Regions from separate parts of the Enterobacter quasiroggenkampii genome, predicted to be linked through region 2. Evidence: predicted binding sites of a transcription regulator. Region 2 holds the regulator's gene; each other region holds the start of a gene.
What was found. Region 2 encodes PurR, which represses purine synthesis genes. Its sites were predicted from a motif close to CANGCAAACGTTTGCNTG; they were not measured.
Positions count from the first base shown of each region.

Region 1: a site for PurR is predicted at 6,472-6,489, ahead of purL (phosphoribosylformylglycinamidine synthase). Genes of this name have one in related genera too.
Region 3: a site for PurR is predicted at 1,768-1,785, ahead of purE (5-(carboxyamino)imidazole ribonucleotide mutase). Genes of this name have one in related genera too.
Region 4: a site for PurR is predicted at 2,136-2,153, ahead of gltS (sodium/glutamate symporter). Genes of this name have one in related genera too.

Region 1 is NZ_CP143745.1:4,121,352-4,129,159, forward strand. Features, by position in the region: gene qseG (two-component system QseEF-associated lipoprotein QseG) at 1-538, opposite strand, end outside; gene qseE (two component system sensor histidine kinase QseE/GlrK) at 540-1,967, opposite strand; gene purL (phosphoribosylformylglycinamidine synthase) at 2,499-6,386, opposite strand; gene mltF (membrane-bound lytic murein transglycosylase MltF) at 6,654-7,808, shown strand, end outside.
Region 2 is NZ_CP143745.1:2,557,390-2,565,197, forward strand. Features, by position in the region: gene V1572_RS12250 (riboflavin synthase) at 1-636, shown strand, start outside; gene cfa (cyclopropane fatty acyl phospholipid synthase) at 668-1,816, opposite strand; gene punC (purine nucleoside transporter PunC) at 2,115-3,314, opposite strand; gene punR (DNA-binding transcriptional activator PunR) at 3,429-4,340, shown strand; gene purR (HTH-type transcriptional repressor PurR) at 4,358-5,383, opposite strand; gene V1572_RS12275 (YnhF family membrane protein) at 5,681-5,770, shown strand; gene V1572_RS12280 (MFS transporter) at 5,934-7,100, shown strand; gene sodB (superoxide dismutase [Fe]) at 7,139-7,720, opposite strand.
Region 3 is NZ_CP143745.1:1,712,740-1,720,547, forward strand. Features, by position in the region: gene mnmH (tRNA 2-selenouridine(34) synthase MnmH) at 1-38, opposite strand, end outside; gene purK (5-(carboxyamino)imidazole ribonucleotide synthase) at 124-1,191, opposite strand; gene purE (5-(carboxyamino)imidazole ribonucleotide mutase) at 1,188-1,697, opposite strand; gene V1572_RS08150 (YdgH/BhsA/McbA-like domain containing protein) at 1,869-2,078, opposite strand; gene lpxH (UDP-2,3-diacylglucosamine diphosphatase) at 2,216-2,938, opposite strand; gene ppiB (peptidylprolyl isomerase B) at 2,942-3,436, opposite strand; gene cysS (cysteine--tRNA ligase) at 3,611-4,996, shown strand; gene V1572_RS08170 (metal-dependent hydrolase) at 5,084-5,605, opposite strand; gene malI (Mal regulon transcriptional regulator MalI) at 5,679-6,695, opposite strand; gene V1572_RS08180 (PTS transporter subunit EIIC) at 6,779-7,808, opposite strand, start outside.
Region 4 is NZ_CP143745.1:673,277-681,084, reverse strand. Features, by position in the region: gene recG (ATP-dependent DNA helicase RecG) at 1-775, shown strand, start outside; gene gltS (sodium/glutamate symporter) at 777-1,979, opposite strand; gene xanP (xanthine/proton symporter XanP) at 2,205-3,596, shown strand; gene V1572_RS03265 (AsmA family protein) at 3,716-5,410, shown strand; gene yicI (alpha-xylosidase) at 5,551-7,808, opposite strand, start outside.

The DNA of each region.
Region 1 (7,808 bases), 1.6 Mb from region 2:
ACTGTTGCAGCTTGCTGTAGCGGGAGCGCTCTTCAGAAAGCTGAAGCTGTAGCGTCTGTCCCTCGCGCCAGAGCTGGTATACCGGGCGGATCTGTACCGGAAGATTGACTACAAACGTGTCCAGTCGGGTCACGTTGGCGCGGCGTTCGACGGGAGTGATTTTCGCATCCGCCAGCAAAATCCCACGCTTGAACGCGTCCTGCCAGGTATCATCATCCAGCATCGCCGCTTTCGCGCGGGCATCAACCGGCGCCAGACGCTGGGAGCAGTCTATCCCGCGCAGCCAGAACAGCGGGTTACTTTCGACGTCATGCCCTGAGAGGTTCCAGATGTCGTCACAGCGGGTTGAGAGGAAATCGGCCAGCTGGTTATCGGGCCATTTATCTTCTTGTTTATCGCTAATCGCACTTTGCGGCACATGGGAAACACACCCAGCCAGAAATAAACAGGGCAGGCTCAGGCGAAGCGTGCTGCGGGAAAACACCGCGCGTACGGCGCGGGAAAAGACGTGTGACATACTCACCAGACATAGATTCATTTTATTGATTTTTCCGGCTCAGGGGCAGTTCAATACGGAAGCAAACATCCGAACGTTCGTCCGTGGCAATGTTTAGCTCACCCTGCATGCGTCGTATGCAGTCCCGGGCGATGCTTAAGCCCAGACCACTGCCTTTCACCGCACCTTTCCGCTGATGACTCCCCTGGAAAAAGGGCTCGAAGATCATGGTTTTTTCGTCATCGGGGATCGGGGTGCCGGTGTTAGCGACGTCTATAAACACCCGGAAACCCTTCGTATAGCTTCGGATATAAATGTTACCGGATTCAGTACCATAGTGCACCGCATTGGAATAAAGATTATCCAGCACGCTCATTAGCAGCATGGGTTCAGCGAGACAGGTCGGCGCATTCAGCTCTACACCGGTATGCATCATTTTAGCTCTTGCTGGCAAGCTATGGGCGGAGATCACCATATCCACCAGCGGTTCAATGTCGACGTTTTCCAGTACAACCGCCCCGTCAGCCAGCTTGCGGTTGTAATCCAGCAGTTGCTCAATCAGCTTCTGCAGATTGCGGCTGCTGTTATCCAGGATCTCGACAATTTCTTTCTGTTCGGGCGTAAGCGGCCCTGCCACTTCGTCCGCCAGCAGTTCCGTCCCTTCGCGCATGCTGGCGAGCGGCGTTTTAAGCTCATGGGAGATATGGCGCAGGAACTGATGACGCTGTGATTCAAGCCACGCCAGGCGCTCGGACAGCCAGATAATGCGCTGGCCTACGGATCGCAGCTCGCGGGGACCTTTAAAGGCGACCGTATCTCCGAGTGATTTCCCCTCCCCCAGGCGGTTGATCATCCGCTGAATGCCCTTCACCGGGCCGATGATCATGCGGGTAAAGAGCAGAACCAGCCCGAGGCTCACGAGGAACAGCACCAGCGCCTGCCAGCCGAAGAACTGGCCGCGCTCGGCGATCTCCTGCTGAAGCTGCTGGCCGCGCGAGAAAATCACCGTGCGCGTTGACTGCACCATCTCGGTGTTCGCGTTGGCGAAGGCTTCCAGGCGCGCGGCGGCGGCGGCATCGGGTCCACTATTTTGGCACTGCAGCTGTGCGAGATCGTTCAGATCCTGACGTAACGCCTGATACAGCTTGTCGTCAGGCAATACGCCGGCGTGGGCATCCAGCATTTCGCTGTAGCGCTTGCGCTGACTCTGGTACACCTTTTCCAGCGTGCGATCGTCAAGCACGCAGTACTGACGATAGCTGCGCTCCATCTCCAGGGCGGCGTTGGTCATGGCCTCACTGCGCCGGGCGTCAATGAGCGTCGTGCGGTTGGTTAATGCCGCCTGCGCGCTCAGCGCGTTCAGGCTTTGCCACGCCTGCCAGGCAAGGATCAGCAACGGCAGCAGGATCAGCAGAAAGGCCATCATGACGAGCTGTCGCAGGGAGCGGGGAAAAACGGGCCAGCGTTTCAACGCATTACTCTCTTAATGGGGTTTACGCAGAGCGTAACTGAGTCTGCCCTTCAGATACAACAAAGCCGGGTAAAAACCCGGCTTTGTCATGGAATGAGGCGGTGCCTAACTCGACGTTTCGCCCTGGCCTGATAAAGCATCGCTATGATCAGTAGTTGGACGGCAGGCACCTTTTTGTGCGTCATTCGAAGTTTATGTAGCACGTCCCGAAGGGGCTGACATAAGAAGGTGAATGAGCCACTGGTTAATATTATGCAACACTCGTGCCAGAATGCAAAACAAAAAATTAACACCTTGAAATATATGATTTTTACTCGTTTAACCCGTTCGTTATCGGTTGAATGATTTTCAGGCTAAGTGTCGCTGTTTAGCAACACCTTAGCGGAAACCTTTCCTGCTGCATATAAATCAATAAGTTAAATGTCTCCTTTTGGAGACACCCAAACTAAAGTGTTGTCGCGATTTTGCGACAGAGACAAAAAAGCCCGGTGGCGCTCGCGCTTACCGGGCCTACAGTCAGGACGCTAAAACTTAACCCAGCTGCTTACGCGCGTTGCGGAAGATACGCATCCACGGGCTGTCCTCGCCCCAGTTTTCCGGGTGCCAGGAGTTGCTCACGGTGCGGAACACGCGTTCCGGGTGCGGCATCATGATGGTTGCACGACCGCTTTCGCTGGTTACCGCGGTAATACCGTTCACCGAACCGTTCGGGTTGGCCGGGTAGGTTTCCGTGACCTTGCCGAAGTTATCGACAAAGCGCAGCGCTACCAGACCTTTGCTCTCCAGCTGAGCCAGATGCGCGGCATCACGCACTTCGACCTGACCTTCGCCGTGGGACACCGCGATTGGCATCTGTGAACCGACCATTCCCTGCAGCAGCAGAGACGGGCTCTGGGTCACTTCCACCAGGCTGAAGCGCGCTTCAAAGCGGTCAGACTGGTTACGCACAAAGCGCGGCCAGGCTTCGCTGCCCGGGATCAGCTCGCGCAGGTTAGACATCATCTGGCAGCCGTTACACACGCCCAGCGCCAGGGTCTGCGGACGATGGAAGAAGGTTTCGAACTCGTCGCGCACGAGGCTGTTGAAGAGGATAGATTTCGCCCAGCCCTCGCCCGCACCCAGCACGTCACCGTAGGAGAAACCACCGCACGCCACCAGCGCCTGGAAATCTTTCAGACCGGTACGTCCGGCCAGCAGGTCGCTCATGTGAACGTCGATAGCGTCAAAGCCCGCGCGGTGGAAGGCGGCAGCCATCTCAACGTGGGAGTTAACGCCCTGCTCGCGCAGCACGGCCACTTTCGGACGCGCACCGGTCGCAATGTACGGCGCGGCGATGTCTTCGTTGATGTCGAAGGAGAGCTTCACGTTCAGGCCTGGATCCTGGTCATTGGCCTTCGCGTTGTGCTCCTGATCGGCACATTCCGGGTTATCACGCAGGCGCTGCATCTGCCAGGTGGTTTCCGCCCACCACATGCGCAGCGTGGTGCGGCTTTCGCTGAACACGGCGTGACCGTCAGCTTCAATGACGAAGCGATCGCCCTGAACGGCTTTACCCAGATAGTGCACGCAGTCTGCCAGACCGTGCTGCGCCAGAATCGCTTCAACCGCGTCGCGATCTGCCGCACGCACCTGAATCACGGCGCCCAGCTCTTCGTTAAACAGCGCCGCCAGACGATCTTCACCCAGCGTAGCGATGTTGGCTTCAACCCCGCAGTGGCCGGTGAAGGCCATCTCTGCCAGGGTTACCAGCAGGCCGCCGTCGGAACGGTCGTGGTAGGCCAGCAGCTTACGCTGCGCCACCAGCGCCTGGATGGCGTCGTAGAAGCCTTTCAGCTGCGCCACGTCGCGCACGTCGGCTGGCTTATCGCCAAGCTGACGGTAAACCTGCGCCAGCGCGGTGGCGCCCAGCGCGTTGTGGCCTTTACCCAGGTCAATCAACAGCAGGGCGTTATCTTCGGTCGCCAGCTGTGGCGTAACGGTGTGACGCACGTCTTCCACGCGGGCAAACGCGGTGATCACCAGCGACAGCGGGGAGGTCATCTCGCGCTGCTCGTTACCTTCCTGCCAGCGGGTTTTCATCGACATGGAGTCTTTGCCCACCGGAATGGTCAGGCCCAGCGCAGGACACAGCTCTTCGCCCACCGCCTTCACGGCTTCATACAGGCCCGCGTCTTCGCCAGGGTGACCGGCAGCGGCCATCCAGTTTGCGGAGAGCTTGATACGTTTGATGTCGCCAATCTGCGTGGCGGCGATGTTGGTCAGCGCTTCACCGACCGCCAGACGGGCAGAGGCCGCGAAGTCCAGCAGCGCGACCGGGGTGCGTTCGCCCAGCGCCATCGCTTCGCCGTAATAGCTGTCGAGGCTCGCGGTGGTCACGGCGCAGTTTGCCACCGGGATCTGCCACGGGCCAACCATCTGATCGCGGGATACCATACCGGTCACGGTACGGTCGCCGATGGTCACCAGGAAGGTTTTCTCCGCGACAGCTGGCAGGTGCAGCACGCGATTAACGGCTTCAGCTACGGTAATGCCCTGGCGATCCAGCGCTTTGCCCGCCGCTTTACGGGTCTGCACGTCGCGGGTCATCTTCGGCGTTTTACCGAGCAGAACGTCGAGCGGCAGATCGATCGGCTGGTTGTCGAAATGGGTGTCGCTCAGAGTCAGGTGCTGCTCTTCGGTCGCTTCACCGATGACGGCATACGGCGCGCGCTCGCGGCGGCACAGCTCGTCAAACAGCGGCAGCTGATCCGCCGCAACGGCCAGCACGTAGCGCTCCTGGGATTCGTTACACCAGATTTCCAGTGGGCTCATGCCCGGCTCATCGCTCAGGATATCGCGCAGGTTGAAACGGCCACCGCGACCGCCGTCGCTCACCAGCTCCGGCATGGCGTTGGACAGACCGCCCGCGCCCACGTCGTGGATAAAGAGGATCGGGTTAGCATCGCCCAGCTGCCAGCAGCGGTCGATCACTTCCTGGCAGCGACGCTCCATCTCAGGGTTGTCACGCTGCACGGACGCGAAGTCGAGATCCGCATCAGACTGGCCGGAGGCCATCGAAGAGGCCGCACCGCCGCCCAGACCGATGTTCATCGCCGGGCCGCCGAGCACGATCAGCTTCGCGCCGACGACGATCTCGCCTTTCTGCACGTGATCGGCACGGATGTTGCCGATCCCGCCCGCCAGCATGATCGGTTTGTGGTAGCCGCGCAGCTCTTCGCCGTTGTGGCTGTCCACTTTCTCTTCATAAGTACGGAAGTAACCGTTCAGCGCCGGACGACCAAATTCGTTGTTAAACGCCGCGCCGCCCAGCGGGCCTTCGGTCATGATATCCAGCGCGGTCACAATGCGCTCTGGCTTGCCGAAATCTTCTTCCCACGGCTGTTCAAAGCCCGGGATACGCAGGTTGGAGACGGAGAAACCGACCAGACCCGCTTTGGGTTTTGCACCACGACCGGTCGCCCCTTCGTCACGGATTTCACCGCCGGAGCCGGTCGCCGCACCCGGCCACGGGGAGATCGCGGTCGGGTGGTTGTGGGTTTCAACCTTCATCAGGATATGCGCGGGCTCCTGATGGAAGTCATAGCGCCCTGCTTCGCGATCGGCGAAGAAGCGGCCCACCTCGGAACCTTCCATCACCGCGGCGTTGTCTTTATAGGCAGACAGCACGTGGTCAGGGGTTTGCTCCATGGTGTTTTTGATCATTTTGAACAGCGACTTTGGCTGCTGTTCGCCGTCAATAATCCAGTCGGCATTGAAAATCTTGTGACGGCAGTGCTCAGAGTTCGCCTGCGCGAACATATAGAGTTCGATGTCGTTCGGGTTACGGTTGAGCTTAACGAACGCATCTTGCAGGTAGTCGATTTCGTCTTCTGCCAGCGCCAGGCCGAGACGCAGGTTGGCGTCAATCAGTGCCTGACGGCCCTGCCCCAGCAGGTCCACGCTCTGTACCGGCGCAGGCTGATGGTGGGAGAAAAGCTTCTGCGCGTCATCGAGAGAGGCAAACACGCTCTCCATCATGCGGTCGTGCAGTTCAGCCGCAACCGCCTGCCACTGCGCGTCGCTCAGGGTAGAGGCTTCCACGTAGTACGCCACGCCGCGCTCCAGACGGTTAATCTGGCTCAGGCCACAGTTGTGGGCGATGTCGGTGGCTTTGGAAGACCAGGGGGAGATGGTGCCCGGACGCGGCGTCGCAAGGATCAGTTTGCCGGTTGGCGTATGGCTGCTGAGGCTTGGGCCATACTTGAGCAGGCGTTCCAGCTGTACGCGCTCCTCTGCATTCAGGGGGGCATTCAGGTCAGCAAAATGGACATACTCAGCGTAAATATTGCTTACCGGAAGGTCGGCCGCCTGAAAACGTGCCAGCAGTTTGGTAATACGGAAGGCAGACAGTGCAGGCGAACCACGCAGAATTTCCATCATAAGTCTCTCGTCTTCGAAGCGCCGGGGCGCTTACAGTGTGCGCAAGGGGGGAAAACGGGCGTCATTATAGAGAATCCTGAGCGCCGACGAAACCGTTTGCGTCGAAATAAAATTGACGAAGAGATTTAACAATAGATGTGACCTGTCTCTCTAATTGGTTGCCAAGTGGCGCAAGTTTACGCAAAATGCCGCTCATTCAATGGCAAACCTTATTGTTAACATGGCTACAGCAGACTGAGGCAACCGGCGTCGCAGAGAATTAACTAATTGAAAAAATTAAAGATTAATTATCTGCTCATCGGCATTGTAACGTTGCTGCTGGCAGTGGCCCTCTGGCCTTCCCTCCCCTGGATCGGCAAAGCCGAAAACCGTATCGCCGCCATTCAGGAGCGGGGGGAATTGCGCGTCAGTACCCTTAACTCTCCGCTGATTTACAGCGACATCAACGGCAAAATCATTGGTCTGGATTATGAACTGGCACAACAGTTCGCCGATTATCTTGGCGTGAAGCTAAAAATCACCGTCCGTCAGAATATCAACCAGCTGTTTGATGACCTCGATAACGACGATGCCGATATGCTTGCCGCCGGGCTGGTGTATAACAGCGAGCGCAGCAAAAACTACCAGCCAGGCCCGACCTACTACTCCGTTTCGCAGCAGCTGGTTTATCGCGTCGGGAGCCTGCGCCCGCGCTCGCTGGCCTCGATTAACGATCGGCAGCTGACGATTGCCCCCGGTCACGTGGTAATTGACGATCTGCGTGAGCTCAAGGAGAAGAAATATCCGGACCTGAGCTGGACAGTGGATGCGAAACTCGGCACGACGGAGCTGCTGGAGCAGGTAAAAGATCAGAAAGTCCCCTACACCATCGCCGATTCGGTCGCGATCAGCCTGTTCCAGCGGGTGCATCCTGAAATCGCCGTGGCGCTGGACGTCACCGACGAGCAGCCTGTGACCTGGTTTACTCAGCTCGATGACGATCAGACCCTCTCTGCCGCGATGCTCGATTTCTTCAACACCATGAATGAAGACGGTACGCTGGCGCGCCTGGAGGAGAAGTACCTCGGGCATGGTGATGACTTTGACTACGTTGACACCCGCAGCTTCCTGCGTGCGGTAGACAGCGTCCTGCCAGACCTGCAGCCGCTGTTCGAAAAATACGCCCAGGAAATTGACTGGAAACTGCTGGCGGCTATTTCGTATCAGGAATCCCACTGGGATACCCAGGCAACGTCTCCGACTGGCGTACGTGGTTTGATGATGTTAACCAAAAATACCGCGCTGAGCCTGGGCGTCAATGACCGTACCGATGCGGAACAGAGCATCAGCGGCGGCGCGCGCTACCTGCAGGATATGATGGCCAAAGTCCCGGAAACGGTGCCGGAAGAGGAGCGGGTCTGGTTCGCGCTGGCGGCCTACAAT
Region 2 (7,808 bases):
ACTGGTATTGTGCAGGGCACTGCCAAAGTGGTGTCCATTGATGAAAAACCTAATTTCCGTACTCATGTTGTTGAGCTGCCGGAATATATGCTTGAGGGCATCGAAACCGGCGCCTCGATTGCCCATAACGGCTGCTGCCTGACCGTGACCGAAATTAACGGCAACCAGATTAGCTTTGATTTAATGAAAGAGACGCTGCGGATCACTAACCTGGGCGAGCTGGTGGTAGGCGATACCGTCAACGTTGAGCGCGCGGCAAAGTTCAGCGATGAGATTGGCGGCCATTTGATGTCGGGGCATATCATGACCACTGCCGAAGTGGCGAAAATCGTGACCTCGGAAAATAACCGTCAAATCTGGTTTAAAATGCAGGACCCGTCATTAATGAAATACATCCTCTATAAAGGATTTATTGGCATTGACGGGATTAGCCTGACGGTGGGAGAAGTGACGCCAACGCGTTTTTGCGTGCATTTAATTCCTGAAACGCTGCAGCGCACCACGCTGGGCGCCAAAAAACTGGGGCATCGTGTGAATATCGAAATCGATCCGCAAACCCAGGCGGTGGTGGATACGGTTGAACGCGTGCTGGCAGCTAAAGAAGCCGCAATAATAAAGACCGCAGAAGAAGAATAAAAAATAACCCCGGCTATCCGGGGTTATTTTTTTAGCGTGCGACACGCAGTCCGTGTTCAATCCCCCGGCTGAATACCACCTGCCAGAGCTGAATATCCCGTGCGCGAAACGCCCCCGCGCAGGCATTCAGATAATAGCTAAACATCCGTTTGAATCGTTCTGAATAGTTGTCCGCAATCTCGGGCCAGGCTTTCTGGAAACGTTCATGCCACGCCATTAAGGTGGTGTCGTAGTCCGCGCCAAAGTTATGCCAGTCTTCCATCACGAAATGGGATTCACTGGCGTTGGCGATCTGGCGAACGGACGGTAAACAGCCATTCGGAAAGATGTATTTATTGATCCACGGGTCAACGTTATTGTCGGTCCGTTTAGAGCCGATGGTGTGCAGCAGGAAGAGCCCGTCCGGTTTCAGATTACGATCCACCACCTCAAAGTAGGTATCGTAGTTTTTTGGCCCCACGTGCTCGAACATGCCGACGGAAACGATCCGGTCGAACTGCTCGTTCAGGTCACGGTAGTCCTGCAGCCGGATATCCACATCGAGACCCTGACAGCGCTCTCGCGCCATTTTTTGCTGTTCCGCTGAGATCGTCACGCCGACCACGCTGACGCCATAGTGCTTCGCCATAAAATACGCCAGCCCGCCCCAGCCGCAGCCGATATCCAGCACGCGCATGCCGGGCTGTAGCTGCAGTTTTTCACTGATCAGACGCAGCTTGGCCTGCTGTGCTTCCTCAAGCGTCGACGCGTCTTTCCAGTAGGCGCAGGAGTATTGCATGAAAGGGTCCAGCATGCGGCTGAACAGGTCATTGCCGAGATCGTAATGCTCTTTGCCGACGATCCAGGCGCGTTTTTTACTTTGCAAGTTAAACAGTCGGGCAGAGGCGACACGCAGAGTGTCTTTCAGATTGCGGGGGAGTTGATTTTCCAGACCGGCACGCAACACGCTGGCAAAAAAGATATCCAGCCGTTCACATTCCCACCAGCCGTCCATATAACTTTCTCCCAGGCCTAACGACCCTTCCCGCAACACGCGTTTAAAAAAGTCGGGATGTTTAACCTGGGGATCGGATGGCGAAGATCCGTTGATAGTGATGCCTGCTCGACCTAACAGTTCACTGACGATCCGGGACCAGTTGTCGTCCGGAACGCTGACTTCTTCTATACACGATGAACTCATAGCTTCTCCATCACCCTGATGTGATCAGAACCTTCAAACAGCGTAGACGCTTTTTTTGGTTTGTGAGAAATCTCACGGTAAATACCGCGAGGCTAGTATCCGACGTAGAACAGAGGAAGGGAGATAACCCTTGCCGAAATGCCTTCCATGGTAAAACGGGAGCACTCCGGCTCCCGTTAACACTTAATATTTATCGTATTTAATCGAACCAAATTTAGTATAGGCCTCAAAATTTGGTGATTCAATAGAAAATTGTTAGCAACCTAATCACTGAAATGTAACATGATTTCTGGCGCAATCAGGCATGCGAGGTTTCCACCTGCGCACCGCTATCCTGCTCACGTTGCGCGGAAGCCTGCATGCGGTAACCCAATACCGCCAGCGCAACGGTGACCAGCATCACGCTGGTGGTGGTTAACAGCGGCGTCGCAATCAGCGCCGAAACCACCAGGCTTGCCAGGAAGCACAGACCCAGCTGCAGGGTATTTTGCAGCGCGGCGGCGCGGCCAGTCGCCTGCGGGAACGGACGTAACGCCTGTGCCACCACGATCGGGTAAATCGCCCCGTTCGCCACGGCCATCACGCAGAAGGGAATCAAAATTTCAGCCAGGCCCGCGCCCGGAATAAACCCGACGGCCCAGGTACCGATGACGCTCAGCGCATAGAGCACCAGCAGCCATGGCAGCATCTGCTGGCCTTCCCATTTTTGCAGCGCCGCGCGGCAGCCGTACCCGCCCACCAGGAACGCGATGGTCTGCGGAACATAGCTCAGACCGATGGCCGCCGGGCTGTAGCCCATATCGTGCAGAATAAACGGCGAGCCGGTGAGCCACGCGAAGAAGCTGGCCGAACAGGCGGCATAAATCAGGACATTCCCGCGATACGCTTTGGCGCTCAGCAGGGAGGTAAAGGTAATCGGCTTCGCGTCGGCATGCGCCTCTTTTTTATGCGCGGGTTTAAGGGCAAACGCCGGCAGCATCAGCACCAGCGTGATGGCAAACAGCGTGGCAAAAATGGCCTGCCAGTCAAAGTGCGCGAGGATCCAGCTGCCCAGCAGCGGAGCCAGGGCAGGGGAAAGACCCACCAGCGGCATAATAGTGGCGAAAATACGGTTTGTGCGGTTAGCCGGATAGTAGTCGGTCACCAGCGCCTGCCAGGTCACCGCCGCAGCACAGACGCCCACGGCCTGAATAAAGCGCAGCACCAGTAGCCAGGTAGCATCGCGCACCCACAACATCCCCAGACAGCCCACGGCAAAAATGGCCAGACCCAGCAGCAGTACCGGTTTACGGCCAAAGCGATCCGAGAGCGGTCCCCACAGGAGCTGCGCGAAAGCAAAACCGGCAAGGAACAGACTCAGGCTGGCGCTGATGGCCGCCGCAGGGGTTTGCAGGTCTTCCTGCATCGCGGCAAACGCGGGCAGGTACATGTCGGTGGCCAAAAAGCCCAGCACGCTTAAGCCGCCGAGCCAGACTAAAAATCCTTTCCTGGGTTGCATTCTCTTATTCTCCTGAGGAGGCAGGTGTACGTTGGCGCAGAGTGTAGGGAGTGCAAAGCGGCTTGTGAAACGCTAATATTTGGCGGGTGCATTCAAATTTTTTGCAGGCAGAAAATGTGGTCAGATTATTCTCTTGAAGTGGTCGATGCTGTTGCGCGTAACGGCAGCTTTAGCGGTGCAGCGCAGGAGTTGCACCGCGTCCCTTCGGCCATTAGCTACACGGTGCGTCAGCTTGAGGAATGGCTGGCGGTTCCGCTGTTTGAACGGCGGCATCGCGACGTGGAATTAACGCCCGCAGGCGCGTGGTTTTTGAAGGAAGGGCGTTCTGTTATCAAAAAAATGCAGATCACCCGCGAACAGTGCCAGCAGATCGCCAACGGCTGGCGGGGACATCTCGCCATCGCGGTGGATAACATCGTGAAGCCGGAACGCACCCGGCAGATGATCGTGGATTTCTATCGTCATTTCTCTGACGTTGAGCTGCGGGTCTCGCAGGAGGTGTTCAACGGGGTGTGGGATGCGCTGGCGGACGGCAGGGCGGAGATGGCGATTGGCGCCACGCAGGCGATCCCGGTTGGGGGACGTTACGCCTTTCGCGACATGGGGATGCTGAGCTGGAAATGCGTGGTGGCACGCGATCATCCCCTGGCGGCGATGGACGGGCCGCTGAGCGACGATACGCTGCGTAACTGGCCCTCGCTGGTGCTGGAGGATACGTCCCGTTCACTGCCCAAGCGTATCACCTGGCTTCTGGACAACCAGCGGCGAGTGGTGGCTCCTGACTGGGAATCGTCGGCGACGTGCCTCAGCGCCGGGCTGTGCGTCGCGATGGTGCCCGTTCATTTTGCGCGTCCGCGCATCGATACCGGAGAATGGGTTGAACTGACGCTGGAGAATCCGTTCCCGGACGCGGCCTGCTGCCTGACCTGGCAACAAAATGATGTCTCGCCCGCCATGGCCTGGCTGCTGGATTATCTGGGAGACAGCGAAACGCTAAACCGGGAATGGTTACGGGAGCCAGCGTAGCTGGCCCCGTCAAGGGATTAACGACGGTAGTCGCGGAACGGACCATCCGCAACGGAACGGCGTTCAATCAGGCGTGGGTGAACTTCAATGGACTGCGACTCTTCGCGTTTGTTGACGATTCTGTCCAACAGCATATTGAAGGCCGTTTCGCCCAGCGAATCTTTTGGCTGGTGAATGGTTGTCAGCGCCGGGGTGAAGAAGCGCGCGTTACGCACGTTGTCATACCCGATCACGGAAATATCCTGCGGTACGCGCAGACCCAGCTCATCGGCGGCGCAGAGCGCACCCATGGCCATGATGTCACCCCCGCAGAAAACGGCGGTCGGGCGGTGCGGCTGGGAAACGATCTGCTGCATTGCGCGGTAGCCTGATTCCGGCTCAAAGTCGCCCTGCACGATCCAGTTTTCCGGCACGGTGATCAGCGCTTCTTCCATCGCTTTCATAAAACCGGCCAGACGGCCCGCGCCGGTGTTACGCTCCAGCGGACCCGGGATCACGCCAATCTCGCGGTGACCGCGTTCGATCAGGTAACGACCCGCCATGTAACCGCCTTCAAAGGCGTTGTCGATAACGGAGTCGGTGAAGTCCGCGCGCGCTTCACCCCAGTCCATGACCACCATGGGGATATGGCGATACTCTTCGAGCATCGACAGCACGGATTCCGGGTACTCGGAACACATCACCAGCAGGCCATCCACGCGCTTCTGCGCCATCATCGACAGGTAGGCACGCTGTTTTTCTATGCTGTTCCATGCGTTGCCCAGAATCAGGGTATAGCCTTTCTGGAAGCAGTTCTTCTCTACCGCTTCAATGATCTCGGCAAAATAGGCCGCTTCACTGCTGGTGGCCAGCAATCCAATGGATTTGGTGTGATTAACCTTGAGGCTGCGCGCAACCGCACTTGGCGAATAGTGCAGCTCTTTGATCGCTGCCCAGACGGCGTTGCGCGTCTCTTCCGCCACGAAGCGGGTTTTGTTAATTACATGTGATACGGTTGTAGTGGAAACGTTTGCGCGTTTTGCTACGTCTTTAATTGTTGCCATTAAATGTCACTCCAGACCATATCCTAAACTCCTGAAAAACTTGAAGGTAAACGTTTGCCTTCTCTCACCCTTATCACGCAATCTTGAATTGCGGCACGCCGGGAAAACGACACGGGACGTCAGGAGGGGGTCAATGGCCGGTACGCTAATAAATTTAGCGTGGAATTTTGTCCTATCTTGATGAAAAGGGGAAGAGGTAAAGTGTTTATCAGCCTAAATCCAGGAAGATTTTTGACGTAAATTATGCAAAAATGAGCAGGCTCACTTTTCGTGGGGGGATTAAAAGGAGAAAAATTGATGAGTTCCGATCTGAAGTTTTCGCTGTTCACCACCGTTGTTGTGCTGGCTCTGATTGTCGCGGCGGGTCTGACGGCCGCACTGCACTGATTTACGCGGAGGGAGAGCCTTCTCCCTCCCGCTCACCCCGATTGTTACTCCTAAGGCAAAAATCTTTTGCCATTTTGTTAACTTCTCATTTTTTGTGATTGATGTCATGCTTTCCGCTTCTTTGTTCTGTGTCACCACATGACACGGCATCCGGAGTTGACGCATGAAAATCAATTTTCCCCTGCTGGCCCTGGCGATTGGCGCTTTTGGGATTGGCACCACTGAATTCTCCCCGATGGGGTTACTGCCCGTCATCGCCCGCGGCGTGGACGTCTCGATCCCTGCGGCAGGCATGTTAATCAGCGCCTACGCTATCGGCGTGATGGTGGGGGCGCCGCTAATGACGCTTCTCCTTTCGCACCGCGCGCGCCGCAATGCGCTCATTTTCCTGATGGCGATTTTCACCCTCGGTAACGTGCTTTCGGCCATTTCGCCGGACTACACCACGCTGATGCTGTCGCGTATTCTGACCAGCCTCAACCACGGCGCGTTCTTTGGGCTGGGGTCGGTTGTGGCGGCAAGCGTGGTGCCAAAACATAAGCAGGCCAGCGCCGTGGCCACCATGTTTATGGGCCTGACCATTGCTAACATTGGCGGCGTTCCTGCGGCAACCTGGCTGGGCGAGGTCATTGGCTGGAGGATGTCCTTCCTGGCGACGGCCGGACTGGGCGTAGTCGCGATGGTGGCGTTGTTCTTCTCCCTGCCAAAAGGCAGCGCGGGTGAACGCCCTGACGTACGCAGAGAGCTGTCGGTGCTGGTGCGCCCGCAGGTGCTCTCTGCGCTGCTTACGACCGTGCTGGGGGCAGGGGCGATGTTTACCCTCTACACATATATTTCACCTGTGCTGCATGACATCACCCACGCAACGCCTCTCTTTGTGACCGCGATGCTGGTGCTAATTGGCGTGGGCTTCTCGATTGGCAACTATCTCGGCGGGAAATTTGCCGACCGTTCGGTGAGCGGAACGCTGAAGGGCTTCTTAACCCTGCTGATTGTTATCATGATCGCCATTCCGTGGCTGGCGCGTAACGAGTTTGGCGCCGCGGTGGCGATGGTCGTCTGGGGGGCTGCAACGTTCGCTGTGGTGCCACCGCTGCAGATGCGCGTGATGCGCGTTGCGCATGAAGCGCCGGGCCTCTCATCCTCGGTCAATATTGGTGCCTTTAACCTGGGCAATGCGCTCGGTGCGGCGGCCGGTGGGGCCGTGATTTCAGGGGGGCTGGGGTACAGTTTTGTGCCGGTGATGGGGGCGATTATTGCCGCGCTCGGCCTGCTGCTGGTGATGATGTCGGGTCGTAAACAGCCAGAAGCAGCCTGCGCTGCGGAATAAACCAAAAACGCAGAAGGGCGAACCCTTCTGCGTGTCTCTTACGCGGCGAAGTTCTTCGCCACAAAGTCCCAGTTAACCAGTGCCCAGAAGTGCTCCAGGTAGTTAGGGCGCGCGTTACGGTAATCGATGTAGTAAGCGTGTTCCCATACGTCCACGGTCATCAGCGGCTTAGCGCTGGTGGTCAGCGGGGTGCCCGCGTTAGAGGTGGACACGATAGCCAGTTTGCCATCCGCCTCTTTGACCAGCCACGTCCAGCCTGAACCGAAGTTCTTGATGGCGGCATCGGTGAACTTCGCTTTGAATTCCGCGAAGCTGCCAAAGGCGGCGTTAATGGCGGTAGCCAGTTCACCGACAGGTTCGCCACCGGCGTTTGGCGCCAGGCAGTGCCAGTAGAAGGTGTGGTTCCACACCTGAGCGGCGTTGTTGAATACGCCACCCTCAGAACTGCGCACGATCTCTTCCAGCGTTTTGCCTTCAAAATCGGTGCCCTTAATCAGATTGTTCAGGTTGGTGACGTACGTCTGGTGATGCTTGCCGTAGTGATATTCCAGGGTTTCCGCAGAAATGTGCGGGGCCAGGGCGTCTTTTGCATACGGTAGTGCAGGTAATTCGAACGACATTGCTTCTCTCCTTATTGTATTTTGTGTTGTCAATAACCACACAGACAACAAGGACAGGATAGCAAATTGAAAGGGTATGCAAAAGAGG
Region 3 (7,808 bases), 840 kb from region 2:
GACGCGAGGATCGCGCGATAGTCCGTTCCATCGTTCATGGTTATTCCAGAAGAAAGCTAAGCAGCAATGGGCGGGAATTGTACGCCGGGGAAAGAGGAGGTCAACTCCCCGGCGGAGGGATAACTATTTAAGCTTTGACTGTGCCCAGACAATACCGCTCGCGTATTCCGGCGGCAGGAGCGGGATCATGGCTTCCAGCGTGGCGCTCAGACGTCCCGTGTCGCTATCGTTGAGGTTCAGGTGGCCAACCTTACGACCCGGACGAACCTCTTTGTCATACCAGTGCAGGTGCACCAGCGGCAGCTTCAGCCAGTCGTAGTTCAGATCGGTTCCGATCAGGTTGATCATCACCGACGGGCTGTTGACCACCGGCTGCGGCAGCGGCAGGTCGGTAATTGCGCGCAGGTGCAGCTCGAACTGGCTGATGGAGGCGCCGTTTTGCGTCCAGTGGCCGCTGTTGTGCACGCGCGGTGCCAGCTCGTTGATCAGCAGACCAGACGGGGTGATAAAGCACTCCATCGCCATCACACCCACGTACCCGAGCTCGTGCATGATGGCAGAGAGCATCTCTTCCGCCTGCGCCTGGTGGTCAGCATTGGCCTGCGGGAAGGCCACGCTGGTGCGCAGAATGCCGTCCTGATGCAGGTTATGCGTCAGCGGATAAAAGACGGTGTGCCCGTCATGTCCACGCGCGCCAACCAGCGACACTTCACCGCTAAAGTTAATGCCCTGCTCAACAATGCACTCGCCGTAGCAATCATCCGGCAGCTCGGCGGTGTCGCCTGCGCGCAGGCGCCACTGGCCGCGGCCGTCGTAGCCACCCACGCGGCGCTTCACGATCGCCAGCTCGCCCAGCATGGCGAAGACGTCGTTCCACTCGTTTTTATCAGACAGGAGTTGCCACGGTGCGGTTGCGAGGCCCAGCTTGTCGAAAAGCTGCTTTTGCGTCAGACGGTCGGCAATGATTGGGAACACGTCGCGGTTAACGAAGGCGTTATGACGCGCCAGCTCGCGGGTCAGGGCGGTCTCCGGCCAGCGTTCGATCTCAGCGGTAATGACGCTCTGGTGGAACGGTACCGCTTCCGGCTCGGCGTCCAGGCCGACGGGCCAGACGGAAATCGCCAGCGGTTCGCCAGCCTGACGCAGCATGCGGCCTAGCTGGCCGTTACCGAGAACGCAAACCTGCTTCATGCGGCACCCCGCGGGTCTGGATTGTCCAGCACCTCGTCGGTCTGGGCTTTACGCCACGCCGCCAGACGCTGATGTAAGTCTTTATCGTGCGTCGCCAGGATCTGCGCGGCCAGCAGGGCGGCATTGGCGGCACCCGCTTTACCAATCGCCAGCGTGCCGACGGGAATGCCACGCGGCATCTGAACGATGGAGTAGAGGCTGTCCACACCGCTTAACGCGGCGCTTTGTACCGGGACGCCCAGCACCGGCACCAGGGTTTTGGCGGCAATCATGCCCGGCAGATGTGCTGCGCCGCCCGCACCGGCAATGATCACCTCATAACCGTTCTCTTCGGCGCTTTCGGCGAAGCTGAACAGTTTGTCCGGTGTACGGTGCGCGGAGACCACTTCAACGTGGTGCGGAACATTCAGGATGTCAAAGATTTCGGCGGCGAACTGCATGGTAGCCCAGTCGCTTTTGGACCCCATCACGATGGCGACACGCGCCGGATTATTGCGGGAAGACATGCGTCTTAAAACTCCTGTGGTGCGAAACACACTGCTTTCGAGGGCACAGAGAATAGCATGTTATACGGGCAAGGAAAACGGTTGCGCGGTTAAATCTTGAGCCGTTGTTGCCATCAATTCATAACAAAACAGACCGCATTCTGGCGGTCTGTTTTTGTCGAAGGGCAATCATTATTTCGTCAGTTCTGCGGTCATATACACGCGGTTGTCGACCTTCGCGCTGGTGATTTTGTAAGACGCGCCCTGTTCAGCAGCCTGTGCAGCGATTTTCGCTTCTGCGCGGTCAAGGGTAGAGGCGGTTGCACTCACGCTCTGCGCGAAAGAACCGAAAGAAACCAGGGAGAGAGCCGCAACTGCAACGAAAGTTTTGATGGATTTCATGGTCGTATTCCTTAAGTGTTTTGTCTGGGATAGGGCGTGTTGCCCTGATGTGATAAATAATAGGCCGACCACGGGTTGATTAAAATCGAAACAATTTGCCGTTATTGTTCAAAAAAATAGAATGATATGAAGAGGGCTTAAAACGGAAACGCGATCAGCTCCACACCCTCAGGCGTGACTTTGACCATGGAGCCTTCGGTGTGCCAGGCACCTAACACCACGCGGTGTGCGGACTGGCCGTTGGCGATAAGGGAATGCACGTCAGGACGATGGGTATGACCGTGGATGAGCCACTGAACGTCATGCTTTTCCATCACCCGCACGACCGCCTGTGGATTGACGTCCATGATGGTCATGGATTTGCTGCTGTTGGCGGCTTTACTGCCTGCGCGCATTCTGGCGGCGATGCGGTTGCGGATAAAGAGCGGCAGGGCAAGGAACACCTTCTGGATCCACGGGGTGTGGACTTTGGCGCGAAACGCCAGGTAGCCGGTATCGTCGGTGCAGAGCGTGTCGCCATGCATGATCAGCACCTTGCGGCCGTAGAGGTCGAGCACCTGTTCTTCCGGCAGCAGCGTCATGCCGCTTTCACGGGCGTAGCGCTTGCCGATCAGGAAATCACGGTTGCCGTGAATGAAGTAGCAGGGGACGCCGCAATCCCCCAGCGCGTGAATGGCGTCGGCCATTTCACGGTGCAGCGGGTTAGGATCATCGTCGCCAATCCAGGCTTCAAAGAGGTCGCCCAGGATGTACAGCGCATCGGCGCTTTTCGCTTCACCGCGTAAAAAACGCAGAAAACCGGCGGTTATCGCCGGTTCTTCTGTTTGCAGATGAAGATCCGCAATAAAGAGTGTCGCCACCAATTACTCGCTGACAGTCACGCTTGTAATCACAACGTCTTCTTTTGGAACGTCCTGGTGCATACCGCTGCGGCCAGTAGAGACGGCTTTGATCTTGTCAACTACGTCCATACCTTCAACCACTTCTGCGAATACGCAGTAGCCCCAACCCTGCAGGCTTTCGCCGGAGAAGTTCAGGAAGTCGTTGTCCGCCACGTTAATGAAGAACTGTGCAGTAGCAGAGTGAGGCGCCTGAGTACGTGCCATCGCCAGCGTGCCGCGGGTGTTTTTCAGGCCGTTGTTCGCTTCGTTCTTGATCGGCTCTTTAGTGGCTTTCTGGTTCATGCCAGGTTCGAAACCGCCGCCCTGGATCATAAAACCGTTGATCACGCGGTGGAAAATGGTGTTGTTGTAGAAACCTTCGCGGCAGTAGTCCAGGAAGTTTTTAACTGTTTCAGGCGCTTTGTCATCAAAGGTTTTGATTACGATATCGCCATGATTAGTGTGGAAAGTAACCATTTTTGCATCCTGTTCCGTTATTGTGGTACGTCGACCCGCCTTCGGGTCATCTATAGGGGCTTGTTATAGCATAACCACAGGATGCGATCACCTTGCATTGTGTGCTGCTTCGGGTTTGAATTACGGGTAGAATAGCCGGTTTTCAACCACACACGTGTTTACATGGAATCTTCGATGTTAAAAATCTTTAATACAATGACGCGCCAAAAAGAGGAATTTAAACCTATCCATGCCGGGGAAGTCGGCATGTACGTGTGTGGTATTACGGTTTACGATCTCTGTCACATTGGCCATGGCCGTACCTTTGTCGCCTTCGACGTGGTGTCACGCTACCTGCGTTTTCTGGGGTACAACCTGAAATACGTGCGCAACATCACCGACATCGACGATAAGATCATCAAGCGCGCCAATGAAAATGGCGAAAGCTTTGTCGCGCTGGTGGATCGCATGATCGCTGAGATGCACAAAGACTTCGACGCCCTCAATATTCTGCGTCCGGACAGCGAGCCGCGCGCGACCCACCATATTCACGAAATCATCGAGATCACCGAAAAGCTGATCGCCCGCGGTCATGCGTATGTTGCCGACAACGGCGACGTGATGTTCTCCGTGCCGACGGACCCAACCTACGGTGCGCTTTCCCGTCAGGATCTGGATCAGCTCCAGGCCGGCGCCCGCGTTGACGTGGTTGACGTGAAGCGTAACCCGATGGACTTCGTGCTGTGGAAGATGTCCAAAGAGGGTGAGCCAAGCTGGCCATCCCCGTGGGGCGAAGGCCGTCCGGGCTGGCACATTGAATGTTCTGCGATGAACTGCAAACAGCTGGGCAAGCACTTCGACATTCACGGCGGCGGCTCAGACCTGATGTTCCCGCACCACGAAAACGAAATCGCTCAGTCCACCTGCGCCCACGGCGGCGAGTACGTAAATTACTGGATGCACTCCGGGATGGTAATGGTTGACCGCGAGAAGATGTCGAAATCGCTGGGTAACTTCTTTACCGTGCGCGACGTGCTGAAATACTACGACGCGGAAACCGTGCGCTACTTCCTGATGTCCGGCCACTATCGCAGCCAGCTGAACTACAGCGAAGAGAACCTGAAGCAGGCGCGCTCGGCGCTGGAGCGTCTCTACACCGCGCTGCGCGGAACCGACAAGTCTGTTCCGGCGGCAGGCGGCGAAGCGTTCGAAGCGCGCTTTGTTGAGGTGATGAACGACGACTTCAACACCCCGGAAGCCTACTCCGTGCTGTTCGACATGGCGCGCGAAGTGAACCGCCTGAAGTCAGAAGATATGGCCGCGGCGAATGCGCTGGCGTCCCATCTGCGTAAGCTCTCTGCCGTGCTTGGCCTGCTGGAGCAGGAGCCGGACGCGTTCCTGCAGAGCGGTGCGCAGGCGGATGACGGTGAAGTGGCGGAAATTGAAGCGTTGATCAAAGCGCGTCTGGAAGCGCGTCAGGCGAAGGACTGGGCGGCGGCAGATGCGGCGCGTAACCGTCTGACCGAGATGGGTATTATTCTGGAAGACGGCCCACAGGGCACCACCTGGCGCCGTAAGTAAGTCTGTAACGCCCGGAGGCGCTCACGCTTGCCGGGCCTACAGGCAAAAGTAGGCCGGGTAAGGCGCAGCCGCCACCCGGCTTTTTTTTTACCTTCTTTTCCACCACAACATTCCCATCAGCACGACCCCCGGCAGCCACACCCACAGCAGTTCTGAAATAATCACCTGATGCCCGTACGGCGTGGTATAGCGTGAGAGCGCAAACGGCGCGACCTTAATCACCTGCCACGGCGCAAAGAAGCGTTCATCCGACCACGGCCACAGCCAGCCGACGCCTTTCCCGCCTGTGGTAATCGAATCCAGCAGGCTGTGCGACAGCAGTGACACGGTTAAAAACAGCCAGCACCGCGTCAGGCTGGCCCTGAACCACCGTCGGCCAGTCAGTACGCAAAGTATCGGCACCACGAAGGCAAACAGCAGGGAGTGGGTAAAGCCGCGATGGCCGAAAACGTTGCCATACGCGACGCCGAACTTAAACGCCAGCACGTCGGCGTCCGGCAGCATGGCGAGAACAATGCCGGCAAACAGCAGGCGGGGTGGGATAACTTTTGTCCCCAGGCCTAAGCCCAGGCAAAGCGGAACAGCAGCGTGTGTAATGACGGTAGGCATTGTGATTATCCATGGCAAATCATGGAAATATAGCAGTCATTCCACGCTAAAAAACCTGTGCGAAATTCTGATTTTACGCCGACTCGCGTGCGATAAGCTGCCCGGAAAGCGTAATGCGCTGGGTTTGCAGCGTCGGCTCCTTCAGCGTGCGAATAATCAGCCCGGCCGCCTGACGCCCCGTCTCTTCGCTGGCGGACGAAACGTAGGTAAACGAGGGCGAGGTGAGGTTAACGTGGAGCATATCTTCGAAACCGACCAGAGCGACCTGCTGCGTCAGAAACACATCTTTACCCACCGTACGCCCGACCTGATGAATACCGGAGATGGAGCCGATCATGGCATCCGGCGAGTGGCAGAGCAGGGCGGTGATGGTATTGTTTTTTTCCAGCAGTTGGCGGGTCGCGAAACCCGCGGCCAGCGTGTCATCGCTGCAGGCCGGAGAGTATTCATCGCGCCAGACCAGCCCGTTTTGCGTCATCGCGCTGCGAAAACCGAGCAGGCGCTGTTCGCGGATAAGGCAGCCTTCGCGTCCGCCAATGTAGGCGATATTACGATGACCGCGCTCGATAAGATAACGCACCGCCAGACTGGCCGCCTGTCGGTTATCGCGCATCACCAGATTGCATTTTTCATCCAGCAGCGACTGCGAGACCACCACCAGCGGCAGCGGGCAGTGGCGAATCTTTTCCGGGAGGGTGGCGGTGCGGGTATCCGAGGCCAGATAAATCACCCCTGCGACGCCCTGCTGCTTAAACGACAGCAGGCAGCGCTCAAGATGGTCATGGTCGTTCTGGGGCTGACCGAGAAAAACCATATACCCCTGTTTTTCAAGATCCTGAACGATGCTCGCCATCACCTTGATGGAGAAACTGTCGCTAAAGTCACGGAGGATCAGGCCAATCAGGTTGGAGGTATTGGCGCGAAGGTTGGCAGCGGCAACGTTATGAACATAGCCCAGGGTATTGATGGCAGCGTTGACCTTCTCGATTGTTGCCTCTGAGATTTTCCCTTTCTGGCGCAGCACCAGCGAGACGGTGGAAACCGACACGCCCGCGTGCTTCGCGACATCAATAATGCTGACTTTCTTCAAAACCGCTCCCTGAAATTTACCGATTATCAGCCAGATAAAACACGTCTCCCAGCGTACAGGAGACGTGTCGTTCAGGCATCTTATTATTTGCCGATCATGGTGGACATGGTCTGGGCGATAAACTGTGCTCTGGCACCGAAAATCACCTGAATACCGTTGTCGCCGACAAACACTACGCCGCGCGCGCCGAGTCCGTTCAGGCCGTCTTTATCCACCGCCTCGCTTTTTGTCACTTCCAGGCGAAGACGAGTGATACAGGCGCCGACGGAGTCGATGTTATGCGCGCCACCCAGCAGGGTGATGATCTCGGTCGCGAGCTCGGAATCCGATTTCTCATCCGCGTTGGCGGTTACTTCAGTGCGGCCCGGCGTTTTCACGTCGAAACGACGGATCACAAAGCGGAACGTGAAGTAATAAATCAGGCCCATTGGAATGCCGATGATAATGGCGCTCAGGAAGTGGGTCTGATAACCGTTAAACGACGGCAGGATCCCGAATGACAGATAGTCGATAAACCCTGCAGAGAACGACTTGGCGATATGCGCATGCAGCAGGTACATGGTCATGTAGGCCAGGCCCGCCATGATGGCGTTAAAGACGTACAGAATCGGTGCCACGAAGATAAAGGTAAACTCAACCGGTTCGGTGATCCCCGTCAGGAAGCAGGTGAGCGCCGCAGAGAACAGAATACCGGCCGCGATTTTTTTATTCTTCGTATGGGCTTCGTGATACATCGCCAGGCACGCCGCAGGCAGCGCGAACAGCATCAGCGGGAATTCACCCTGCATGAACTTGCCGGCGTTCTGGTAGGTGTCGCTGCTGAAGGATTTCACCCCTTCTTCCAGCATCTTGAACCAGATGGTCTGGTCGCCGTGGATCACCTGGCCTGCCTGGGTGGTGTAATCCCCAAACGAATACCAGAACGACGGATACCAGATATGGTGCAGACCGAGCGGGATCAGCGCGCGTTCCACCAGACCGAAGATAAAGGTCGAGGCCGCCTGATTATCGCCGTTAACGACCACGGAGAGGGCGTCGATACCGGCCTGGATATGCTGCCAGACGTACGGCAGCAGCAGCCCCATCAGGAACGAGAGGAACGCCGTTGCAATC
Region 4 (7,808 bases), 1.9 Mb from region 2:
GATGACGGCTTACGCCGATCTGGATACCTCCACCATCGACGAACTCCCCCCTGGCCGTACGCCGGTCACAACGGTTGCCATTCCTGACACGCGTCGCAGCGATATCATCGATCGCGTGCGCAACGCCTGCACCCACGAAGGGCGTCAGGCCTACTGGGTTTGTACGCTGATTGAAGAGTCGGAACTGCTGGAAGCGCAGGCTGCCGAAGCCACGTGGGAAGAGCTTAAGCTGGCGCTGCCGGAGCTGAACGTGGGCCTGGTTCACGGACGCATGAAGCCTGCCGAAAAGCAGGCGGTGATGCAGTCGTTTAAGCAGGGCGAGTTACATTTGCTGGTCGCCACGACGGTGATTGAAGTGGGCGTGGACGTCCCGAACTCCAGCCTGATGATTATCGAAAACCCGGAGCGCCTGGGCCTGGCCCAGCTCCACCAGCTGCGCGGACGCGTTGGCCGTGGCGCGGTAGCGTCCCACTGCGTCCTGCTCTACAAAGCCCCGCTCTCGAAAACCGCCCAGATGCGTTTGCAGGTGCTGCGCGACAGTAACGACGGTTTTGTGATTGCGCAAAAAGACCTTGAGATCCGCGGCCCCGGTGAACTGCTGGGCACGCGTCAGACGGGGAACGCGGAATTCAAAGTCGCGGATTTGCTGCGCGATCAGGCCATGATCCCCGAGGTTCAGCGCCTCGCCCGCCACATTCATGAACGCTACCCCGAACAGGCGGCAGCGTTAATTGAGCGCTGGATGCCGGAAACCGAACGCTATTCCAACGCCTGATTCAGGCAAACATCGGCAGCATCAGGTACAGCTTAATCACCAGCGCGTTGACGATATCAATAAAGAACGCCCCGACCATCGGGACCACCAGAAACGCCATGTGCGAAGGCCCGAAGCGTTCGGTGATCGCCTGCATGTTGGCGATAGCCGTTGGGGTGGCCCCCAGACCAAACCCGCAGTGACCCGCCGCCAGCACCGCCGCATCATAGTTTTTGCCCATCATCCGCCAGGTGACAAACATGGCGTACAGCGCCATAAACAGGGTTTGCACCGCCAGAATCGCCACCATTGGCAGCGCCAGCGAGGCCAGCTCCCACAGCTTGAGGCTCATTAGCGCCATCGCCAGGAACAGCGACAGGCAGACGTTGCCGAGCACTGACACCGCCCGTTCAAACACGCGGTAGAAGCCCATTAGCGCCAGACCGTTGCTCAGGATCACCCCGATAAACAGCACGCAGACAAACGTTGGCAGCTCAAACGCTGAGCCCGCCAGCCATTGCGCAACCACTTTGCCCACGGTCAGGCAGATGGCGATCATCGCGATGGTTTCAATCAGCACCAGCGAGGTAATACTGCGCCCGACGTCCGGCTTTTCGAATGCTGTCGGCACCAGCTCATCGTCCGGCCTGCCGTCCGGCGTGGTGGAGTGCTTCACCAGATAGCGAGCCACCGGGCCGCCAATCAGGCCACCCAGCACCAGACCAAAGGTCGCGCAGGCCATCGCCACTTCCGTCGCGTTTTCAAACCCGTAGCGCTCGATAAACAACTTGCTCCACGCGGCCCCGGTACCGTGGCCGCCTGACAGGGTAATCGACCCTGCCAGCAGCCCCATCAGCGGATCCAGTCCCAGCAGCGACGCCATCCCGATACCAATGGCGTTTTGCATCAGCAGCAGCCCCACCACCACAATCAAAAATACACCGAGCACCTTACCGCCCGCCCGCAGGCTCGCCAGGTTGGCGTTCAGGCCGATGGTGGCAAAGAAGGCCAGCATCAGCGGGTCTTTCAGGGACATATCAAAATCGATTTCCCAGCCCAGGCTTTTTTTCAGCACCAGCAGGGCCAGCGCCACCAGCAGACCACCGGCGACAGGCTCAGGAATAGTGTATTTCTTCAGAAGGGAAACGCTATGTACCAGCTTACGACCAAGCAGTAAAACCAGCGTTGCGGCAACGAGTGTCGACAGCGTATCGAGATGAATCATAGAAGGCTCCTTTTTTGCGCGTGTTCCCTACACACGCGGCGTTATCCTGGGCCGGTTTGCGCTCTTCATGAGCCCCCGGCGCAAAAAGTGTAATTTTTTTTCCCGATGCGTTGTAGAAAACCTGCTCACAGCGGCAGATTTTCTTGCCTTTTTTTGCTGGCAATCGTTTGCTTTTACCAGGTGGTCAGATAAAATGCCCGCTTTTCCACCGTGGGATTGCCGCCGATGTCCGTTAACACCATAGAGTCGCCTGATGCGCAACCGATTGCGCAGAAGCAAAATAGCGAACTGATTTACCGCCTTGAAGATCGCCCGCCGCTGCCGCAGACGCTTTTCGCCGCCTGCCAGCATCTTCTGGCGATGTTTGTTGCGGTGATCACCCCGGCGCTGCTGATTTGCCAGGCGCTCGGCTTACCGGCGCAGGACACGCAGCACATTATCAGCATGTCTCTCTTCGCCTCCGGCGTGGCCTCGATTATTCAAATTAAAGCGTGGGGTCCGGTGGGGTCGGGATTATTGTCGATTCAGGGCACCAGCTTTAACTTCGTGGCGCCCCTGATCATGGGCGGTACGGCCCTGAAAACCGGCGGCGCGGATGTCCCGACCATGATGGCGGCGCTGTTCGGCACGCTGATGCTGGCCAGCTGTACGGAGATGGTGATCTCCCGCGTTCTGCATCTGGCTCGCCGCGTTATCACCCCGCTGGTTTCCGGCGTCGTCGTGATGATTATCGGCCTGTCGCTGATTCAGGTGGGCCTTACCTCCATCGGTGGCGGCTATGCCGCGATGAGCGACCACACCTTCGGCGCGCCGAAAAACCTGCTGCTGGCAGGCGTCGTGCTGGCCATCATTATTCTGCTTAACCGTCAGCGTAACCCTTACCTGCGCGTCGCCTCGCTGGTGATCGCTATGGCGGCGGGTTACCTGCTGGCCTGGGCGCTGGGTATGCTGCCGGAAAACACCGCGCCGACCAACAGCGCGCTGATCACCGTCCCCACGCCGCTGTACTACGGTCTGGGCATTGACTGGGGCCTGCTCCTGCCGCTGATGCTGGTCTTTATGATCACCTCTCTGGAGACCATCGGCGACATCACCGCCACCTCCGACGTCTCCGAGCAGCCCGTTTCCGGCCCGCTGTACATGAAGCGCCTGAAAGGCGGCGTGCTGGCGAACGGCCTCAACTCGTTTGTCTCTGCGGTCTTCAACACCTTCCCGAACTCTTGCTTCGGTCAGAACAACGGCGTGATCCAACTGACCGGCGTGGCCAGCCGCTACGTTGGCTTCGTGGTGGCGCTGATGCTGATCGTCCTCGGCCTGTTCCCGGCGGTGAGCGGCTTTGTACAGCACATTCCGGAGCCGGTGCTGGGCGGCGCAACGCTGGTGATGTTCGGGACGATCGCGGCCTCCGGCGTGCGTATCGTCTCCCGCGAGCCGCTGAACCGCCGCGCAATCATGATTATTGCGCTTTCGCTGGCCGTCGGTCTGGGCGTTTCTCAGCAGCCGCTGATCCTGCAGTTTGCCCCGGACTGGGTGAAAAACCTGCTCTCTTCCGGCATTGCCGCAGGCGGTATCACCGCTATCGTGCTGAACCTCGTTTTCCCGCCTGAGAAAAACTGATTTCTCTCACGGCAGGCAGTCAATGCCTGCCGTGACATCTAATTACACCATTCCCGCCTTGAGGATTGCGCATAAATCGTGCATAACTCCCTTATGTGCGTTTTGCGGGATGGAAGACCATGAAATTTATTGGAAAGCTACTCGTCTATCTTCTGGTAGCCCTGCTCATTGTGATGCTGGCGCTCTATATTCTGCTCCAGACCCGCTGGGGTGCGGCTCAGGTCAGCAGCTGGGTAACGGTGAATACCGACTACGAACTCAGTTTCGACAAGATGAATCACCGCTTTTCGTCGCCTTCCCACCTCATTCTGGAAAACGTTACCTTCGGTCGGGACGGAAAACCCGCCACCCTGGTAGCCAAAAAAGTGGATATCGGCCTGAGTAGCCGCCAGATAACCGATCCGCTGCACGTGGACACCATCACCCTGTTCGACGGCACGCTTAATCTCTCCCCGCAGACCGCGCCGCTGCCTTTCCAGGCCGATCGTCTGCAGTTGAACAACATGGCGTTCAACAGCCCGAATACCGAATGGGATCTGAGCGCGCAGAAGGTGACGGGCGGCGTCAGCCCATGGCAGCCGGAAGCGGGCAACGTGCTGGGTAATCACGCGCAGATCCAGATGAGCGCAGGCTCGCTGACTCTGAACGGCGTACCGGCCACCAACGTGCTGATCGAGGGCCAGCTTAACGGCAAGGAGGTGGTGCTGAACACGATTGGTGCCGATATGGCCCGCGGCTCACTCACCGGCTCCGCCCTGCGCAACGCCGACGGGAGCTGGATTATCGACACCATGCGCCTGAACGAAATCCGCCTGCAGAGCGATAAAACGCTGACCGCGTTCTTCGCGCCGCTGGCCACTATCCCCTCTCTGCAGATTGGTCGTCTGGATGTGACCGACGCCCGGCTTCAGGGCCCGGACTGGGCGGTGACCGATCTCGATTTAAGCCTGCGCAACCTGACGCTAAGCAAAGGCGACTGGCAGAGCCAGGAGGGCCGTCTGTCGATGAACGCCAGCGAGTTTATCTACGGCTCGCTGCATCTGTTTGACCCGATCCTGAATGCGGAGTTTTCCCCGCAGGGCATGGCGCTGCGTCAGTTCACCTCCCGCTGGGAAGGCGGCATGGTGCGCACCTCCGGCAACTGGCTGCGCGACGGCAAAGCGCTGGTGCTGGACGATGTCGCCATCGCCGGGCTGGAGTACACCCTGCCGCAGAACTGGAAAACGCTGTGGATGGCGCCTCTACCGGAATGGCTGAACAGCGTCACGCTGCAAAAATTCGGCCTGAGCCGCAACCTGGTGATCGACATCGATCCTGCCTTCCCGTGGCAGATCACTTCTCTGGATGGCTATGGCGCAAACCTGCAGCTGGTGAAAGATCGCCAGTGGGGCGTCTGGGGCGGCAACGCGACCCTGAACGGCGCGGCGGCGACCTTTAACCGCGTCGACGTACGTCGTCCGTCGCTGGCGCTGAATGCCAATGCCGCCACGGTGAATATTACCGACCTCAGCGCGTTTACCGAAAAAGGCATTCTGGAAGCGACGGCGACCGTTTCACAACTCCCGCAGCGGCAGACCGCAGTGAGCCTGAACGGGCGCGGCGTACCGCTCAATGTGCTGCAACAGTGGGGCTGGCCTGCGCTGCCGATTGCAGGCGACGGCAATATTCAGCTCACCGCCAGCGGCAGCGTGCAGGCCAGTGCGCCGCTGAAGCCAACGGTGAATGGGAAGCTGAGCGCGGTGAATATGGATAAGCAGCAGGTAGAGCAGACGATGACGGGCGGCGTGGTGTCGGCGGTGGCGCCGGCACAGTAAAAAGCCGGGTGGCGGTTTCGCCTTACCCGGCCTACGAGGTTTTGGTTCCCTCTCCCTGTGGGAGAGGGTCAGGGTGAGGGCATCAGAGCGCATAATTACCGTAGGCCCGGTAAGCGAAGCGCCACCGGGCATTTTCCACCTCAGAGCTGAACCACCACCTCATTCCCTTCGGCTTTCACCACCACGCCCCATTCGCTGCCCGCCTGCGAACCGCCCTTCACGCCGCTCACCGTCTGCACGTTGCGCAAACACACCGACCAGTTTTGCGCGTCTCCCGTGCCGGTAAAGGTCACGATGTCGCCCTGACGCGATGCCTTCAGCGTAAACGCCACCGCGCCGTTCGCAGAAGGCACTTCGCTCACTGCCGTTGCGCCATCATCCAGGTTAAACAGCTGGAAGGCCGTCCCCTCGTGCCATGCGTAGTCGGGCTTCTGGTTATTATTGCCCAGCGCCAGCAGCGTGTTGTCGCGCACGTAGACCGGCAGGCTCATGAAATCGTGCTGCTGCTTATGCCAGCGGCTGCCCTGGATTTCGTCGTTGTGCCACAGGTGCGTCCAGCGGCCTTCCGGCAGGTAGAACTGCACGTCCCCCGCCTCGGAGAACACCGGAGCGACCATCAGGGCATCCCCCAGCATGTACTGACGGTCGAGGTAATCGCACGCCGGATCGTCCGGGAACTCCAGCATCATCGCCCGCAGCATCGGCGTGCCGAACTCGCGCGCCAGCGTCGCCTGACGGTACAGATACGGCATCAGCTTGCACTTGAGTTGCGTGAAGTGGCGCACCACGTCGCAGGACTCGTCATCGTACGCCCACGGCACGCGGTAGGATTTGCTGCCGTGCAGGCGGCTGTGGCTGGAGAACAGCCCGAACGCGCACCAGCGCTTGTAGACGTGCGCCGGGGCGGTGTTTTCGAACCCGCCGATATCGTGGCTCCAGAAACCGAAGCCGGACAGGCCAATCGACAGCCCGCCGCGCAGGCTTTCCGCCATTGATTCGTAGTTGGCGTAGCAGTCGCCGCCCCAGTGCACCGGGAACTGCTGCGCACCCACTGACGCCGAGCGAGCAAACAGCACCGCCTCTTCTTCCCCCACCGTCTCTTTCAGCACGTTCCACACCAGCTCGTTATAGATGTAGGCGTAGTGGTTGTGCATTTTCTGCGGATCGGACCCGTCGAACCACTGCACGTCCGTCGGTATACGCTCGCCGAAGTCGGTTTTGAAGCAGTCGACGCCAATGTCCACAAGGCCTTTCAGCTTGTCGGCATACCACCGGCACGCGTCCGGGTTGGTGAAGTCGTAAATCGCCAGCCCCGGCTGCCATTTGTCCCACTGCCACAGGGAGCCGTCAGGGCGCTTGAGTAGGTAGCCCTTCGCTTTCAGCTCCTGGAAGATCGGCGACTTCTGGCCAATGTACGGGTTAATCCACACGCAGACCTTCAGCCCTTTCTCCTTCAGGCGGCGGATCATTCCTTCAGGGTCCGGGAAGGTCACCGGATCCCATTCGAAGTCACACCACTGGAAGGCCTTCATCCAGAAGCAGTCGAAGTGGAAGACGTGCAGCGGCAGGTCGCGCTCGGCCATACCGTCGATAAAGCTGTTCACCGTCGCTTCGTCGTAGTTGGTAGTGAACGAGGTGGTGAGCCACAGGCCGAACGACCAGGCAGGCGGCAGCGCCGGACGCCCGGTGAACTGCGTATAGCGGTTCAGCACCTCTTTCGGCGTCGGGCCGTCGATCACGAAGTACTCGAGATATTCGCCTTCAACGCTGAACTGTACCTTAGAGACTTTCTCAGATCCCACTTCGAACGAGACATTTTCCGGGTGATTCACCAGCACGCCGTAGCCGCGGTTGGTCAGGTAGAACGGGATATTTTTATAGGACTGCTCAGTGCTGGTGCCGCCGTCGCGGTTCCAGGTCTCGACCATCTGGCCGTTGCGCACCAGCGCGGTGAAGCGCTCGCCCAGACCATAGACCGTTTCCCCCACGCCCAGATCCAGACGCTCAAAAACGTAATTGCGGTGGGTATTGCTGTCCTGCACGTAGCCGTTATTTTTCAACTGGCTGCCGGTAATACGCTGGCCGTTGCGCAGGAAGTCCAGCGCCCAGAACTCGCCTTTGGTGACGCGCACGCTGACGCTGCCGCTTTTCAGCTCAGCAAATTCGGCGTTGTTTTCGATCTCAACCTTCACGTCTTTCAGGACGTTCAGCGGATAATGTGGACCGTTGTTCAGGGCGCCCTGAAAGTGCTCGATGCGCACCCCGACAATCCCTTCCTGTGGAGCAAACAGGCGCACCGTGAACATCAACGTGTCGAGTTGCCAGGTGCGTTCGCGCACGTCGCGCGGCGCCACATACACCACCAGGTCATTACCCTGCTGCTCCACGTCGAACACCT